4 regions of the Sphingobium anseongense genome follow, and region 1 is predicted to be linked to each of the others. Evidence: predicted binding sites of a transcription regulator. Region 1 holds the regulator's gene; each other region holds the start of a gene.
The links. Region 1 encodes LexA, which represses DNA repair genes until DNA is damaged. Its sites were predicted from a motif close to GTTCCNCNCTTGTTCT; they were not measured.

Region 1 (4,187 bases):
TTCCTGCCTTTCGCTGGTGCTGCCGGTCCAGGCCCGCCTGCGTCAGATGATGCTGGCCGGCGGAATGCTGGCTTGTATCGGTTGCCTGCTGGTGTGGGGCAAGGCGCACCTTGTGGGATCGCCCCCGCTCGCCCGCGCGACCTTCACGCAAGTGACGGGAGAGGTAGTGGCAATGACCGATATGCCCGCCCAGGCCATGGTCCGCCTGCTGGTGCGGCCGGAAAGCAGGCCGGACCTGCCCGACATGATACGAGTCAATCTGGCGCGTGAGCGGCAACCGGCGGGCCTGGGCGCGGGCGCGCATGTCCGGTTGCGCGTGCGCCTGATGCCGCCGGCGCCGCCCGCGGTTCCGGGGGGGTATGATTTCGCGCGCCGTGCCTATTTTCAAGGGATCGGCGCTACCGGCCGAGCTTTGCCGCCGGTCGAGATGCTGCGCCCTGCGCCGGGAGACGGCAGGACGCTGCGTATGCGGTTGTCCGCCCATGTCCAGTCGCGGGTCGAGGGGCCGGCGGCGGGCATCGCGGCCGCGCTGGCATCCGGCGATCAGGGTGCGATCGCGCAAGAGGATGTGGAAGCGATGCGGCGCAGCGGCCTGGCGCACCTGCTGTCGATCAGTGGCTTGCACGTCACCGCGCTTATCGGGGCCGTCATTTTCCTGTGCCTGCGCTTGCTCGCGCTCAGTCGCCATGCGGCACTGCATTGGCCATTGATGCTGATGGCCGCCGCCGCCGGTGCGGCTGCGGGTATCGGCTATACCCTGTTGACCGGAGCGGAGGTGCCGACCATCCGGTCCTGCATCGCGTCGCTGCTGGTGCTGGGCGGGCTGGCGATGGGACGCGACGCCATCACCTTGCGGCTGGTGGCCACCGGCGCGTTGATCGTGCTGACATTCTGGCCCGATGCGCTGGTGGGGCCAAGCTTCCAGATGAGCTTCGCGGCCGTGATCGCGCTGGTCGCCCTGGGCGAACATCCCGGCTTTCGCGCGCTGACGGTGGCCCGCGACGAGGGGCCGGGGCGCAAGGCGAGCCGCATGATATTGGCGTTGCTGCTTACCGGGATTGTCATCGAACTGGTGCTGATGCCGATCGCGCTGTTTCATTTTCATCAGGCGGGTCTGCTTGGCGCTATCGCCAATCTGGTCGCCATCCCGCTGACGACCTTTGTCGTGATGCCGGCCGAAGCGCTGGCATTGCTGCTTGATCTTTTCGGTCTTGGCGCACCCGCCTGGTGGGTGGCGCAGCAGGCGCTGGCGCTCCTGCTGCTGATCGCCCACGGCGTGGCGGCCAGCCCGCTGGCGGTCATGCTGGCGCCTGCCTTTGGCGTGGGCTTGTTCGCGACTATCGCCCTGGGCGGCCTGTGGAGCCTTCTTTGGCGTGGCCCCGTGCGGTGGCTGGGGCTGGCTCCGGTCGCAATCGGCACGTTGGTCATCATCCTGACGCCGGCGCCCGACATCGTCGTGACCGGTGACGGGCGGCATGTTGCAGTGCGAACCGCTGACGGAACCATGGCAATGCTGCGTGCTGGCGCAGGCGACTATATCCGAGACACGCTGGCTGAAAGTGCGGGGCAGGACGGCGAACTGGGCGTGATCGCCGCACTTCGCCAAGCGCGGTGCAGCGCCGACCTGTGCGCCGTGGCTATGGCGCGGAGCGGACGATCGTGGCGCGTGCTGGCGACACGGAGCGCCATGTATGTCCCGCCTGCGATATTGGCGCGCGATTGCGCCCAGGCCGACATCGTCGTCAGCGACCGGCGCTTGCCGCGCGCCTGCCGACCACGATGGCTGAAACTGGACCGGGGGACGCTGGCGCGAACGGGCGGGATCGCGATTAACCTGTCGCGCGGCTCGGTGCGCATGGTGCGTTCGCCGGGCGACGCGCATCCCTGGGTCGCGCGCGCACCGGCGCGTCAATTATATCGGCGGATCAGCCCTGCCAGCTTGCCCTGAATGCGGACCTGGCGTGGATCATAATATTGCGGCTGATAGGCGCTGTTGGCCGGGTCCAGCCGAACCCGGCTGCCTTCGCGTCGGAAATATTTGAGCGTGGCTTCGGCGTCATCGATCAAAGCAACCACGATCTGACCTTCGCGCGCGACTTCGGTTCGCTGGATCAATGCGAAATCGCCATCGAGAATGCCTGCTTCGACCATCGAATCGCCAGCTACTTCCAGCGCATAATGATCGCCCGCGCCCAGCAAGGCGGCAGGCACCGAAAGCATGTTGCGGCCCTCAAGCGCCTCGATCGGCACCCCGGCGGCAATGCGGCCATGGAGCGGAATTTCGATGACGTCATTGGCGGCAACCAGTTGCGGCGGTGTCGGGGCGGCGCGCACGGGCGTGACCGGCTTGGCCGCCCTGCCCATCGCATCAGGCAGCTTGACGACTTCAAGCGCGCGCGCGCGATTGGGAAGGCGCCTGATGAAGCCGCGTTCTTCCAGGGCGCTGATAAGGCGGTGTATCCCCGACTTCGATTTGAGATCGAGCGCTTCCTTCATTTCCTCGAAAGAAGGTGACACGCCGCCCTGCTCCAGCCTGACCTGAATGAAACGGAGCAATTCCTGCTGCTTGGGCGTCAACATCGCCTAATCCCTGTCCTATGGAACGGATAGGGAACACATAGGAAACAGAGCGAGCTGCGTCAAGCGCGTTAAGCCGCCTACCATGCCAGCGGAAATATGGGCACTTCATCGCCCGGCTTTGCCGGCGGCGATCCTGCCGCGCGCAGGATCAGACAGTCCGCGTCGGCGAGCGCTCGCGTCGCCGCGCTGTCCTGCGATGTCACGGCGACGATGCGGTCATTCTTGCGGAAAGCGCGCAGATATTCGTCGCGGTCGCCGGCGCCGGGCAGGGAGTCGGCGAGCGTTGCCCGTTCGGGCTGGGGGAAGGGCGATGCGTCGCCGGCAATGTGGCGCACAAGCGGCAACAGAAAGAGCCAGGCGGTGACGAAAGCCGACACCGGATTGCCGGGGAGGCCGAGGAACAGGCTGCGATCGAGGCTTCCGGCGATCAGCGGCTTGCCCGGTCGCAATTTTACCTTCCAGAAATCGAGGCTTCCGCCCACCGCCTGAAATGCTGGGCGGACGAGGTCATGATCACCCACCGATGCACCGCCTGTGGAAACGATGACATCCGCATGACGGGCGGCATTGAACGCTGCGGTCATGGCATCCATGTCGTCGGGCACGATGCCGACATCGGTGATGTCGCAGGGCAGGGACGCGAGCATCGCGCTCAACATCACCGCGTTGGAGGAGGGCAGGCCACCGGGCGGAACGGGGACGCCGGGAGGGACCAGTTCGTTGCCGGTCGAAATCAGCGCGACGCTTGGACGGTGGCCGACGCTGAGCTGGCCCTGGCCGGCCAGGGCGGCAAGCGCCAGTTGGGCCGGGTCGAGCCGGGAACCTGGGGCGAGCAGGACAGTGTCGGCGGCAAAGTCCGAACCTGCTCGCCGTATGTGCCGACCGGGGACAGGGGCGTCCCGCGTGCCGACGACCTGATCGCCATCGCGCCTGGCGTCTTCCTGGATCATGATCGCGTCGGCGCCTCTCGGAAGCGGCGCGCCGGTGAAAATGCGGCAGGCGTCGCCAGCGGCCAGTTCCGGCGGGATGCCTGTGCCCGCCGCGCTTTCGCCGATGACGCGCCAGGGGCCAGGCCATTGCGCGGCGCGGATTGCATAGCCGTCCATTGCGGACAGGTCGGCCCATGGCTGGTCGCGCAGCGCGACGACGTCGTTCGCCAGCCAGCGTCCCGCGCATTGCCCGATCGGGAGCGTTTGCGGGGGCAGCCGGGGCGCGAGCGCCAACAGGCGCGCCTGCGCCTGTTCGACCGGCATCAGGCTCATGGCGCGCGCCAGTCCCCGGACTTGCCGCCGGATTTGGAGAGCAGGCGGACGCCGCCGATCACCATCGCCTTGTCCACGGCCTTGGCCATATCGTAGATGGTGAGCAGGGCGACGGTCGCCGCCGTCATTGCTTCCATTTCCACGCCGGTCTGGGCGCTGGTGCGCGCGATGGCGGTGACGGTGACGCTGTCGAGATCCATGTCGAATTCGATCGTGACCGCCGACAGCGCGAGGGGGTGGCAAAGCGGGATCAGGTCGGCGGTGCGCTTGGCCGCCATGATACCGGCGATGCGGGCCACAGACAGGACATCGCCTTTCCTGACCTGGCCATCGGCGATGGCCTTG
Region 2 (4,187 bases), on a different contig from region 1:
GCGCGGCGGCAGCGCGGGGCGAGGTTCTGGCCCCGGCCATATCGATGGCGCAGATGCGGCAGATCATCGTCAATGATTATATCGACGCGGGATTGGTGGCGCTGTTCCTGATCGTGGTGCTGGCGGTGCTGGCCTTCGCCGTCCGCAGTGTCCTAGCGGCGCGGCGGATCGGGGCGTCGACGACGCGGGAAATTCCCGATTTGCGGGCAGCGGCGGCATGATCGGCCTGCTCGACACGCTGCGCCGCACCGCGCGGCTGATGGTGGGCATGCCCGATTATGACGCCTATTTGCGGCACATGGCGCTGCACCATGCGGGCGAACCCGCGATGGACCGGATCGCCTTTTTCCGCGACCGGCAGGAAGCGCGCTATGGCGGAAAGAATGGCGGGCGCTGCTGTTGATCAGCCTTTGGCATTGAACCCCGCCACCATCCCCGCCGCGATCGACAGCGCGATTTCCGCCGCGCCGACGGCGCCGATGTCCAGCCCGGCCGGGCCGTCGATCCGCGCCAGATCGTCCGCACCGAACCCCATCGCGCCCAGCCGTTCCAGCCGCGCGGCGTGGCTGCGGCGCGAGCCGAGCGCGGCGATGTAGCCGGTCGGCGCGCGGATCGCCGCGGCGAGGGCCGGGTCGTCGATCTTGATGTCGTGACTCAATGTCACCACCGCCGTCGATGCGCCGGGATGGCGCGCGGCGATGGCGTCATCGGGCCAGCGGTCGTCCAGTTCCACGCCGGGGAAGCGTTCGGCGGTCAGGAAACGGCCGCGCGGGTCGATCACGACCGGGGTCACGCCGATCGCGCGCGCCAGGGGGCCGAGCGACTGGGCGATCTGGACCGCGCCGACGATCAGCAGGCGGCGGGGCGGATCGTAGCGGTTGACGAACCGGCCCTCTATCGCGCCTTCGCGGGTGATGGCCGTGGCGAGGTCTGTCGATAGGGCGATCCCCTGCCCGCGCGCCGACGCCGCCGCGATCCGGCCGAACAGGGCAGGCGTGAACCCGGCGTCCGAGACCGGCTGGATCAGCACCGCGATCTCGCCCCCGCACGGCAGGCCGACGGCCCAGGCGTCGCCATCGGCCACGCCATAGGTGGCGACGTGGCCCGCCCGCCCGGCGATCACTTCGCCCGCGCGCTGAAATATGTCGGTTTCGACGCAGCCGCCCGACACGCTGCCTTCGAACCGGCCATCGGCGTGGATCAGCATGTGGCTGCCGCGCGGTCGCGGGGCCGATCCCCATGTGGATATGACCGTCGCCAGCGCCATGGGGCTGCCGCGCCATTCCAGTGCCCTGGCGATCACCGCGCCATTGTCGTTCACATGCCTGTCTCCTGCCCTGGTCCGCCAAAATAGGGACAGACGCGTGCCTAAACCAGTCGTCGCCCGGTCCATACGACCCGACCGACGATGTCGACCAGGGCGGGATCGATATCGGTCCAGTCGGGATAATGGGCATTGTCGCTGATAACGCTGAAATGGCCGCGCAACGGACCGATCGCGATGCGCTTGACCATCAGCACGCCATCGAGCCGCAGCACATAAACGCCATCGCGCAGCCGCGTCGCATCATCATCATGGTCGACCATGATGTCGTCGCCGTCGCTGAGCGTCGGAGCCATCGATTCGCCGTCAACGCGGATGATCGCCACGCGCTGCGGCCGCACGCCCAGATGGCGCAGCCAGTGCGCGTCGAAGGCCATGACGCCGGCGGCGCGCTCGTCATCGTCGAGCGTGCCGACGCCCGCCGACGCGCCGAGCGACAGGCGCGGCACGGCGACGATGGCGGGCATCGCGCGGGTGCGGAGCGGCGGCGCGGCAGGCGCCGTCGTGCCGCCGAGCAGATGGTCGGCGACGCCGAAATAGCGGGCAAGCACGCGCCGGTCTTCCTCGTCCAGCTTGCGCGGCGTCCCGCGCTTGATGAACTGTTGAATATAAGCGGGGTTGCGGCCGATCAGGCGCGACAGATCCGCATAATTTTCGCCCCGTTCCGCGATCAGCCGGTCGAGCACCATACGGGCGTTGTGAGATTCATCCATATCCTGTCCATAATGATAGGAATTTTCCTAGACAAGTAGGAAATTGGCCTAGAGATAGGAATAACCCTATCGATTCGCAGGGGGCGAGTTGATGCTGGACAACGGGAGTTACCAAAAGATGTTATTGCGCACGATCGAGGCCTTTCTTCGCGAACATGACATCGCCGCCACGCGATTTGGACGCGATTGCGTGCGTGACCCACGGCTCGTGTTCGACCTGCGACAAGGCCGCGAGCCGGGCGAACGCATGAGGAGACGAGTAGAACATTTCATGAACACATATCGCAGGAGCGCGTGCCGATGACAAGCATGGATCATGTTTTCAGCCAGCCCAATCTGGTCGACTATGGAGCCATAGGAAAAAGGCGGCGCGATCCCCTGCCCCAATTGCTGCGCCAGATCATGGCGCGGGCAGGCGATCCGTGCGCGCTGTTGCGCAAGGCGAGCAGGCCCTGGTGCAGCGCCCTGTTCCAGGGGCGGCGGCACGTCATCACGCTGCATATCGACGGCGCGGACGCCGACGCGCGGCAGCGCGCTCTGATCGACGGCATAGGCGAGGCCGAATGGGCGCTGCATGGCCATTTCGTCGCCGACATCACGATCGACGCGGTCCGCGCGTCGGACGGCGGAACCGAGGTCGAGCTGTCGGCGCTGACGATCGAGGAATGGTAGCGGGCGGTCAGCGCGTGCGGGCAGCCATGGTGCGCAACGTGCCGAGCGCGGCGCGCAGCGCTTCGTCGGTATCCGGCTCCACCGCGTCGCGCACCGGCACGGCGGCCGCCACCGGCATGTCGGCGATCACGCCCCGGTCGGTCGGCGCGGGTGCAGCCGCGACGCGCTGGGCCAGACCCCGTTCGAGCCGTTCGGTCAGCTGGGTCAGCGACAGATGACCGGTCGGCGCGGGCGCCGGGGCAGGACCAAAGCGCGGCTCGGGCTGGAGCCGTTCGGGTTCGGCCGATATCGACGGCGACGGCGTTTCGGGCACGCTGGGCATCGCGACGGCGGGCTGGCCTTCGGCGCGGGCGCGACCGGCGACGCGATTGAAGATGTCGAGTCCGTCGAAATCGCGATTGGCGAATATCGGCGCGCGCGCCGGCGCATCGGGATGCGCGTCTGCGCGGCGCAGCGCGGGGCGGCTGTCCGCCGACATGCCTCTGGACCGGCCGCGCGCGAACGCGGTCAGCTTGGATAGTGCGAAACCCATTTTTCTGTCTCCCTTGGCTGGCGCATGCTTGCGTCCGCTTTTCATACCCATCGACCAAACCAGCCCGACCGCCATCAACGCGGCGAAGGCGGCAATCAGCAGCCGGGCGTTGAGGCCCAGCGGCGGCGCGGCGGCGGGGATCGCTTCGGAAAGGCCGGTCGACGCGACCAGCGTTTCGATCACCCCCACCGGCGTCCATATTATCGCAAGTGCAGCGCCGGCCCCCGCCAGCGCGGCCAGCGCGGCATCCCTGTTGCGTATTTTGCCCTTCGTTCGCATGAGGACGCCGCTATGCCGCCGCCCGTGCCGGGCCGGACGCGCCCAGCAGCCGCTGGTACACCGGCTCGTAGCGCAGGATGTTGGCGGACCAGTTGCGCTGGTCCTCGACAAAAGCGCGCGCGATCGCCCGGCGTTCGTCCCAGGTCGCGCGATCGGCGAACAGGCCGGCGAGCGCGGCGGCGAGCGCGGCGGGATCGTCCGGCGCGAACAGCGTGCCGGTGACGCCGTCCTCGATCAGTTCGCGATGGCCGCCGACGCTGGACGCGGCGACCAGCCGGCCCTGCGCCATCGCTTCGAGCGGCTTGAGCGGCGTCACCAGATCGGTCAGGCGCATCGCCTTGCGCGGGTAGGCCAGGATGTCGACCTGGGCATAATAATGTTCGACCTGATCGTGCGGCACGCGGCCGACGAAGACGATATGGTCGGCAAAGGGCGATGCGGTCGCCTGCGCGCGCAATGCGTCCTCGCATGGGCCGCCGCCGACCAGCAGCAGCCTGGCGCTGGGCCGGGCGCGCACGAGTCGCGGCATGGCGGCGATCAGGTCGTCCAGCCCTTCATAATCGTAGAAGCTGCCGATGAAGCCGACGACGTCGGCCCCCTCCAGCCCCAGCTTTGCCGTGAGCGCCGGGTCGCGCGGCGCGGGCACGCCGAACTGTTCCATGTCGAC
Region 3 (4,187 bases), on a different contig from region 1:
GTTGAAGCTGAAACGGCCGGGCTTGTAGCCGCGCGCCTGGGCTTCGGGGAGGCCGGCGAACCAGTCGCGGATGTTGGTGAAGGCGCCGGTGTAGGTCGCCGGGTTGGAGCGCGGGGTGCGGCCGATGGGCGACTGGTCGATGTCGATCACCTTGTCGCAATGTTCAAGGCCGGTCACCTTGTCATGCGCGCCGGCGAGGATGCGCGCGCCGTTGAGGGCGCGGGCCGACGCGGCGTAGAGCGTGTCGATGGTGAAGCTGGACTTGCCCGAGCCGGAGACGCCGGTGATGCAGGTGAAGGTGCCCAAGGGGATCGACGCGGTGACGCCGGTGAGGTTGTTGGCGCGGGCGTTGTGGACGGTGATTGTCTTGCCATTGCCCTTGCGGCGCTTGGCCGGCACGTCGATGCGGCGGGTGCCGTTGAGATAATCGGCGGTGAGCGAGTTTTTGGCCTTGAGGATTTCGGGCAGCGTGCCCTGCGCCACGATCTGTCCGCCATGGGCGCCCGCGCCCGGACCCATATCGACGATATAGTCGGCGTGGCGGATCGCATCCTCGTCATGTTCCACGACGATGACGCTGTTGCCGAGGTCGCGCAGCCTTTTGAGCGTCACGAGCAGGCGGTCATTGTCGCGCTGGTGCAGGCCGATCGAGGGTTCGTCGAGGACGTAGAGGACGCCGGACAGGCCGCTGCCGATCTGGGAGGCGAGGCGGATGCGCTGGGATTCGCCGCCCGACAGGGTGCCGCTGGTGCGGTCGAGGTTCAGATAGTCGAGGCCGACATTGTTGAGGAACCCCAGGCGCTCGACGATTTCCTTGAGGATGGCGCGGGCGATCTGGTTCTGCTGGTCAGTGAGGTGATCGGGCATCGCGGTGAAGAAGGCGAGCGCGTCCACCACCGAGCGGCGGGTGGAGAGGGAAATATCCTCGCCCGCAATCCTGACCGCGAGCGCTTCGGGCTTGAGCCGCGCGCCGTGGCATGTTTCGCAGGGCTGGGCGCGCTGATATTTGCTCAGTTCCTCGCGCATCCAGGCGGATTCGGTCTGGAGCCGGCGGCGGTTCAAATTGCCGATGACGCCCTCGAACGCCTTTTTGACCTCATAGCTTTTGCGGCCGTCCATGAATTTGAGCGTGACCGGCTTGCCGCCGGTGCCGTGGAGGATGATGAGCTTCACTTCGCCGGGCAGGTCGGCCCAGGGGGTGTCGAGCGAGAAGCCGAATTCCTTCGCGAGGCTGCCAAGCACCTGCATATAATAGGGGCTGGGCGGGTTGGACTTGGCCCAGGGGACGACCGCGCCCTTCCTGAGCGAGAGGGCTTCGTTGGGGACGACCAGTTCGGGATCGAACAGCTGCTTTTCGCCGAGGCCGTCGCAGGCCGGGCAGGCGCCCATCGGGGCGTTGAAGGAGAAGAGGCGCGGCTCGATCTCCGCGATGGTGAAGCCGCTGACCGGGCAGGCGAATTTTTCGCTGAACACGATGCGGTTGGCGGGGATGCCGGCGCCTTTCATCTTCTTGTCGGGGGCGGCGGCTTCGTCCTCGCGGCCGGGGACGACGCCGTCCGCCAGATCGACAAACGCCAACCCATCCGCCAGTTTCAGCGCCTGTTCGAAACTGTCGGCGAGGCGGGCGCCCATGTCGGGGGCGACGGCCAGGCGGTCGACCACGACTTCGATGTCATGCTTGTATTTCTTGTCGAGCGCGGGCGCGTCCTCGATCAGCATCATTTCGCCGTCGATGCGGACGCGGGTGTAGCCGGCGCGCTGCCATTCGGCGAGTTCCTTGCGATATTCGCCCTTGCGACCGCGCACGACCGGCGCGAGCAGGTAGAAACGGGTGCCTTCGGGCAGGAGCATCACGCGGTCGACCATCTGGCTGACGGTCTGGGCGCTGATCGGCAGGCCGGTGGCGGGCGAATAGGGGACGCCGACGCGCGCCCAGAGCAGGCGCATATAATCGTAGATTTCCGTCACCGTCGCGACGGTGGAGCGGGGATTGCGGCTGGTCGTCTTCTGCTCGATGCTGATGGCGGGGGACAGGCCCTCGATATGTTCGACATCGGGCTTTTGCATCATCTCCAGAAACTGGCGGGCATAGGCGGAGAGCGATTCGACATAGCGCCGCTGCCCTTCTGCATAGATGGTGTCGAAGGCGAGCGAGCTTTTGCCCGATCCCGACAGGCCGGTGATGACGATCAGCGAATCGCGGGGCAGATCGACATCGACCCCCTTGAGATTATGTTCACGCGCGCCACGGACGCTGATGTGGGTCAGCATTCGGTAAACCTCTGCTTGGTGGGAAGGAGACTCATGGCTGCGGTTGTTCCATATTTGTTCTGTGGCGGCAAGTCGATCGGCGGGATATGGGCGCGAGTCGCGGTCGCCGCAACCCGCCGTCGTGCGGCAGCCAGCCAACCGTTGGTTGCCGTAGCGTAAAAAGACTGGCGCTGTCGTTCGTCGGTCGCTATGGGCCGTTCGTCGTCGGATCATGCCGTCCGCCTCCGCACGTTTGCCGATGGTCGAACGCCGCGAAACGCGCAGGCGACGCATGTTATGATCCGCCGCGACAAGACGGCCTGCGTTTCGCCGGCCGCGACGACGGGAAAGGGGATACCAAAGCGGCCCCGGTCCTCGACAGTTTTATGAGATCCTGAAATGCCCGACAGCATCCAGGATACGCCCCCGGCCCTCCCTTGCGCCGGGGGCGTTTTCATGTCCGCATTCCCCCGCGCAACGACAATTTACCCTACGGCAATGTCGCTTGTCGGCAGCTTCATGTCGTTCATCCCGTCGTTCGTCATGCCCGCCGCCGCCGTTGGTCGACGCCGCTGCCGTTCGCCGACGCGACGGGCCGCCGGTCGAAGCGGGCGCGCGGCGGCGGCAAGGGCGGCGTAGAAAGAATGGGCAGGACGGAAAGAGCGGCACGCTTCCTTGAAGACAGCGCCACTCGCCCGACCGCACCGACAGGGTTTCGCATCGTCGCGACGACTGTCGGGCACCCAGCTTGTTCAGTTCGAGGAGACCATGCCATGTTTACCGCCATCAAGACCATTTCCGCCCTGACCGCCATCGCCGCGCTGGCCGCCGGCAGCGCCGCTTCCGCCGGGGAGTTCCAGTCCAACGGCCGCACCGCGGCAGTCCGCTTCGGCGATCTCGACCTGTCGAAGGCCGAGGGCCAGAAGCAGCTGCAACAGCGCATCAACAAGGCAGCGTCGCGGGTCTGTTCGACCGCCAGCCTGAACGAATCCAATGCCTGCCGCAAGCTGGCGATCGCCAATATCAAGGCACCCGTCGAGGCCGCCATCGCACGGGCGCAGTCCGGCGAGCGCTATGCCGACGCCGGCACCGACGCACGGATGCCGGCGCACTGAGCCGGCATTGACGGACCAGGCACGGGAGGTTCCGGCGGTATCGCCGGGGCCTCCTGCGCGTTTCATGCGGATCGGCTTGTGATAGGCTGCGCGCGCCTCTAAATCCACGCCATGTCCACGCCGCAATCCCCCGATCGTTTCAACGAGGACAAGGCCAGCTATACCGTGCGCGGGGCCGGAACGCCCGACATCGACGCCGGGGTGGAGGCGATCCGCAATGTGCTGAGGACGCTGCCGACGCGCCCCGGCGTCTACCGGATGCAGGATGCGCGCGGCGACGTGCTGTATGTCGGCAAGGCGCGGGCGCTGCGCAATCGCGTCGGCAATTATACCCAGGTCGACCGACTGCCGCGCCGGTTGCAGCGGATGGTGTCGCAGACGCGCAGCATGACGATCGTCACCACCAACAGCGAGGCGGAGGCGCTGCTGCTGGAAGCGCAACTGATCAAGCGGTTCCGCCCGCCCTATAATGTGCTGCTGCGCGACGACAAAAGCTTTCCCTTCATCCTGCTGCGCGAGGATCATCCATTCCCGCGCGTGCAGAAGCATCGCGGCGCGCGCAAGGCGCAGGGGCGCTATTATGGGCCGTTCGCCAGCGCCGGGTCGGTGACGCAGACGATCAACGCACTGCAAAAGCTGTTCCTGTTGCGAAGCTGTACCGACAGCTTCTTCGCCAACCGCTCGCGGCCCTGCCTGCTTTATCAGATCAAGCGCTGTTCCGCGCCCTGCGTGGGGCGGATCGACGAGGCGGCCTATGGCGAGCTGGTGCGCGACGCGCAGGATTTTCTGGGGGGCAAGTCGACCGCCGTGCAGAAGAAGCTG
Region 4 (4,187 bases), on a different contig from region 1:
GAGCAGGACAAGGCCGCGCTCGACGCCATCCGCGCCAATGGCGAGCGGTTCGGCGTCAGCCCCGACATCCGCCCCGCGTCGGTCCTGACGCTGGGCCAGGCGCCGCGCCCGCTCGACCTTATCTTCATGGACGCGCCCTATGGCAGCGGCGCCGGCTCGGTGGCGCTCGACAAGCTTTCGCGCCTCGGCTGGACCGGCCCTGCGACCTGGGTCAGCATCGAAACCGACCGGCGCGAGGATGTGTCGGTCAAGGGCTTTGCCGCCGACGCCGTTCGCGACGTCGGCAAGGCGCGGCTCACATTGTTGCGGGCCGATCAGGCCGCCGCGGCATAGGCATCGGCCTCTTTCGCGATCAGCAGGTCTGCCAGAAACCAATAGGCTTCCCCCCAGGCGTCGAGCACGGCATCGGTCGCCACATCCGCCCCCAGGACGTCGCGGATCGCCGGCAGCAGCGCGGCGGCGACCTTGGGATAATGTTCGGCCTTCACGCCCGTTTCGACATGGCGCGCGACCATCCGCGCGACCGCACCGTCGAGCGCCCGCAAACGGTCGATATTCTGCGCGTAGCCCAGGATAGCCGCCGCCAGTCGCCGGGGCTGTTCGCCGCTTTCCTTCGCCGCCTGATCGAACATCGCCTTGACCTCCGCATCCTCGAACAGCCGCTGATACATGCGGGTGGTGATGGCGACGCCATGCTGCTGAAGCGCGGGGCCGGTAGCCTTCACGATGTCGACGGTCTGCTGCGACAATGGCTTGCTCATGGAAACGCCTTTCTAACGGTTGCAGCGATCGGATATATCGAGGCATTAAAGATGTTAATAGGATATATGTTTTATCGCTTGCCGCAGCAGGGCATGGAATGGCTATGCAACTCACTCGACACACCGACTATGCGTTGCGCGTCCTCATCCACCTGGCGGCGACGCCGTCGGGGCGCGCGACGATCACGGAAATCGCGGACAGCTACGATCTGTCGCGCAGCCACCTGATGAAGGTGGTGCACAGCCTGGGGCTGGGCGGATTCATCGACACCCGCCGGGGACGCGGAGGCGGCTTCGCCCTCGCCCGCCCCGCCGACGCGATCGGAATAGGCGATGTGGTGCGGCATGCCGAACCGGGCATGACAATGGCGGATTGCGCCCATTGCGCGATCCGCCCCGCATGCGGGCTGACCGGAATATTGGCCGAAGCCACGCACGCATTCATGGCCGTGCTCGATCGCTATAGCCTGGCCGACGCGGCGCGCGACCGGGCGGGGCTTGCGGCGCTTCTGGCCGCGCGCCCCCGCCCGCCCGCGCCGTCTGTCAGCGACGAGGCCTGCGCTTCGCCTCGCCCGGATTGATGCAGCTGTCCTGCACCGTTCGGCTGCACAGGGGGTAATCCTTGGCTTCGGCGGGCGGCGGCGTCATGTTGCCACCGACCGTGACCGGATTGCTGGACGACCCCACAGGCGCTGTCGGATCGGCGGGCGCACCGGCGGGCGCGGGCGCCATCCCCGAATCGGCAGGAACGGCGCCGGTCGGCACGCCCGCATTGGGATCCGTGCCCATGCCGGGCTGGTCCGTCGGCGCTGGAACATTGTCGGGCGCGGAGGGCGTTTCCGTCCCCGGCGGCTGCATCGTCGGATCGGACGTGGTCTGGGCGGTCGCGCCGCCTGCCAGAGCCAAAGTGAGAGCGGCAAGCCCGGTCAACATGATGGTTCTCATCGGAACATCCTTCCTTATTTTCTCGCCCGGTCGAAACATGGGGGGCCGGTAGAGAACCTGATCGGCGATGCACCCGTTCCAGACGTGCGACGAACCGTTCCGGTCATCGCCCGAGACGTTTGCGGAACAGCCCTTCTATTCCGGATAATGATCGAATTTCGGCAGATCGTGGCTGGCGTCCATCCATGGCGCGGCGGCGGCATATTGGATGTGGGCGGTCGGCGGAAACCGGGCCTGGTCGTCCAGCGTCGCGCTCTGAATGTCGATCATGCCCGGAAAGACGACGGCATTGGTATAGAAGAGGCTGGTGCCGCACGCGCCGCAAAAGCGCCGTACGACATCGGCGGACGAGCGATATTCGACCGGATCGCCGATGATCGTGACGGCGGTTTGAGGAAACAGCGCCCATCCCACCATCGGCGCGCCGGTGGTCCGCCGACAATCCGAACAATGGCAAAGCGTGCTGTAGGCCGGATCGCCCCGTACCTCATATCGTATCGCACCGCAGTGACATCCGCCCGTGGCCATAACGCTCTCCCTGATTGATTCTCTGTTTGTTCTCATATACGCGGAGGGAGCGCAAGCGGCCGCGGCCTTTGCGTCCTTGCCCGCTCCCGCCCCCGCCCCTACCTGCATTGAGGCCATGACTCTTCCTGCTCCCTCCCCCGACGATCCGCCCTATCTGCGCGGTTTGAACGCCCCGCAGCGCGAAGCCGTGCTGACGACCGAGGGGCCGGTGCTGGTGCTGGCAGGGGCCGGCACCGGCAAGACCGCCGCGCTGACCGCGCGCCTGGCGCATCTGGTGGCGACGCGCCGCGCCTGGCCTTCGGAAATACTGGCGGTGACCTTTACCAACAAGGCGGCGCGCGAAATGCGCGAGCGGGTCGGGCGGATGATCGGCGAAGCGGTCGAGGGGATGCCCTGGCTCGGCACATTCCATGCGATCGCCGCGAAGATGCTGCGCCGCCATGCCGAACTGGTGGGGTTGCAGTCCAACTTCACCATCCTCGACACCGACGACCAGCTCCGGCTGATGAAGCAGTTGATCCAGGCGGAGGGAATCGACGAAAAGCGCTGGCCCGCGCGCCAGCTGGGCGGCCTGATCGACCAGTGGAAGAACAAGGGACTGACGCCCGGCGAGATCGGAGCGGGCGAGAGCGAAGGCTATGCACAGGGCAAGGGGCAGAAGCTCTATGCCGCCTACCAGACGCGCCTTCGCGAAGTGAACGCCTGTGATTTCGGTGACTTGCTGCTGCATGTTCTGACGATATTGAAAGGCCACCGCGACGTGCTGGAACAGTATCAGCAGCGGTTCAAATATATCATGGTGGACGAATATCAGGACACCAATTCCAGCCAGTATCTATGGCTGCGGCTGTTGGCGCAGACACGCAAGAATATCTGCTGCGTTGGCGATGACGACCAGTCGATCTATTCATGGCGTGGCGCGGAAGTGGCCAATATCCTGCGGTTCGAAAAGGATTTTCCCGGCGCCGCCATCATTCGGCTGGAGCAGAATTACCGATCGACGCCCCATATTCTCGCCGCCGCGTCGGGCGTCATCGCCGAAAACAGCAGCAGGCTGGGAAAGACCCTGTGGACGCAGGAGGCGCAGGGCGACAAGGTTCAGGTGCTTGGCGTGTGGGACGGGCCTGAGGAGGCCCGCCGCGTCGGCGAGGAAATCGAAGGCATCCAGCGCCGCGGCGGCACGATCGACACCGTCGCCATCCTGGTGCGCGCCCAGCACCAGACCCGCGAGTTCGAGGACCGCTTCATCGCCATCGGCATGCCCTATCGCATCGTCGGCGGCTTTCGTTTCTATGAGCGCGCCGAAATCCGCGATGCGCTCGCCTATCTGCGGCTGGTCAACCAGCCCGCCGACGATCTCGCCTTTGAACGGATCGTCAATGTGCCCAAGCGCGGGCTTGGCGACAAGGCGGTCGAAAAGCTCCATCGCCTTGCGCGGGCGCAGGGCATTCCGATGACGCTGGCGGCCGCCCGCATCCTCGACACCGACGAACTGACGCCGCAGGCGCGACGGGCGCTCGGCAGCTTCATCGGCGACCTTGCCCGCTGGCGCGACCGCGCGGCGCAACTGCCGCATGCGGAACTGGCGCGCCTGATACTCGACGAGAGCGGCTATACCGCGATGCTTTCAGCCGATCGCACCACCGAAAGCGCCGGCAGGCTGGAAAACCTGTCCGAACTTGCCCGCGCGATGGAGGAATATGATACGCTGGGCGCGTTCCTCGAACATGTCAGCCTGGTCATGGATAATGACGCGCAGGCGGACGAGCGCAAGGTCACGATCATGACCATCCATGCGGCCAAGGGGCTGGAGTTCGAAACCGTCTTCCTTGCCGGTTGGGAAGAAGGCATTTTCCCGTCGCAACGGGCATTGGACGAAGGCGGTCTCAACAGCCTGGAGGAGGAACGCCGCCTGGCCTATGTCGCCATCACAAGAGCGCGGCGCAAATGCGT

Region 2: WG908_RS10990 (S24 family peptidase) is a predicted target of LexA. The motif match lies at 2,288-2,303, and genes of this name have one in related genera.
Region 3: uvrA (excinuclease ABC subunit UvrA) is a predicted target of LexA. The motif match lies at 2,317-2,332, and genes of this name have one in related genera.
Region 4: WG908_RS12675 (ATP-dependent helicase) is a predicted target of LexA. The motif match lies at 2,252-2,267, and genes of this name have one in related genera.

What each region holds. Positions count from the first base shown of each region.
Region 1 is NZ_JBBJUL010000001.1:210,968-215,154, reverse strand. It holds gene WG908_RS01030 (ComEC/Rec2 family competence protein) at 1-1,948, shown strand, start outside; gene lexA (transcriptional repressor LexA) at 1,909-2,580, opposite strand; gene WG908_RS01020 (molybdopterin molybdotransferase MoeA) at 2,658-3,842, opposite strand; gene moaC (cyclic pyranopterin monophosphate synthase MoaC) at 3,839-4,187, opposite strand, start outside.
Region 2 is NZ_JBBJUL010000007.1:31,653-35,839, reverse strand. It holds gene WG908_RS11005 (carbon starvation CstA family protein) at 1-221, shown strand, start outside; gene WG908_RS11000 (YbdD/YjiX family protein) at 218-403, shown strand; gene WG908_RS10995 (XdhC family protein) at 404-1,321, opposite strand; gene WG908_RS10990 (S24 family peptidase) at 1,369-2,037, opposite strand; gene WG908_RS10980 (hypothetical protein) at 2,338-2,709, shown strand; gene WG908_RS10975 (hypothetical protein) at 2,717-3,520, opposite strand; gene WG908_RS10970 (TIGR04063 family PEP-CTERM/XrtA system glycosyltransferase) at 3,531-4,187, opposite strand, start outside.
Region 3 is NZ_JBBJUL010000010.1:47,511-51,697, forward strand. It holds gene uvrA (excinuclease ABC subunit UvrA) at 1-2,271, opposite strand, end outside; gene WG908_RS13465 (UrcA family protein) at 3,024-3,365, shown strand; gene uvrC (excinuclease ABC subunit UvrC) at 3,477-4,187, shown strand, end outside.
Region 4 is NZ_JBBJUL010000009.1:34,046-38,232, reverse strand. It holds gene rsmD (16S rRNA (guanine(966)-N(2))-methyltransferase RsmD) at 1-333, shown strand, start outside; gene WG908_RS12695 (globin domain-containing protein) at 315-761, opposite strand; gene WG908_RS12690 (Rrf2 family transcriptional regulator) at 866-1,342, shown strand; gene WG908_RS12685 (Fe-S oxidoreductase) at 1,305-1,706, opposite strand; gene WG908_RS12680 (GFA family protein) at 1,842-2,234, opposite strand; gene WG908_RS12675 (ATP-dependent helicase) at 2,350-4,187, shown strand, end outside.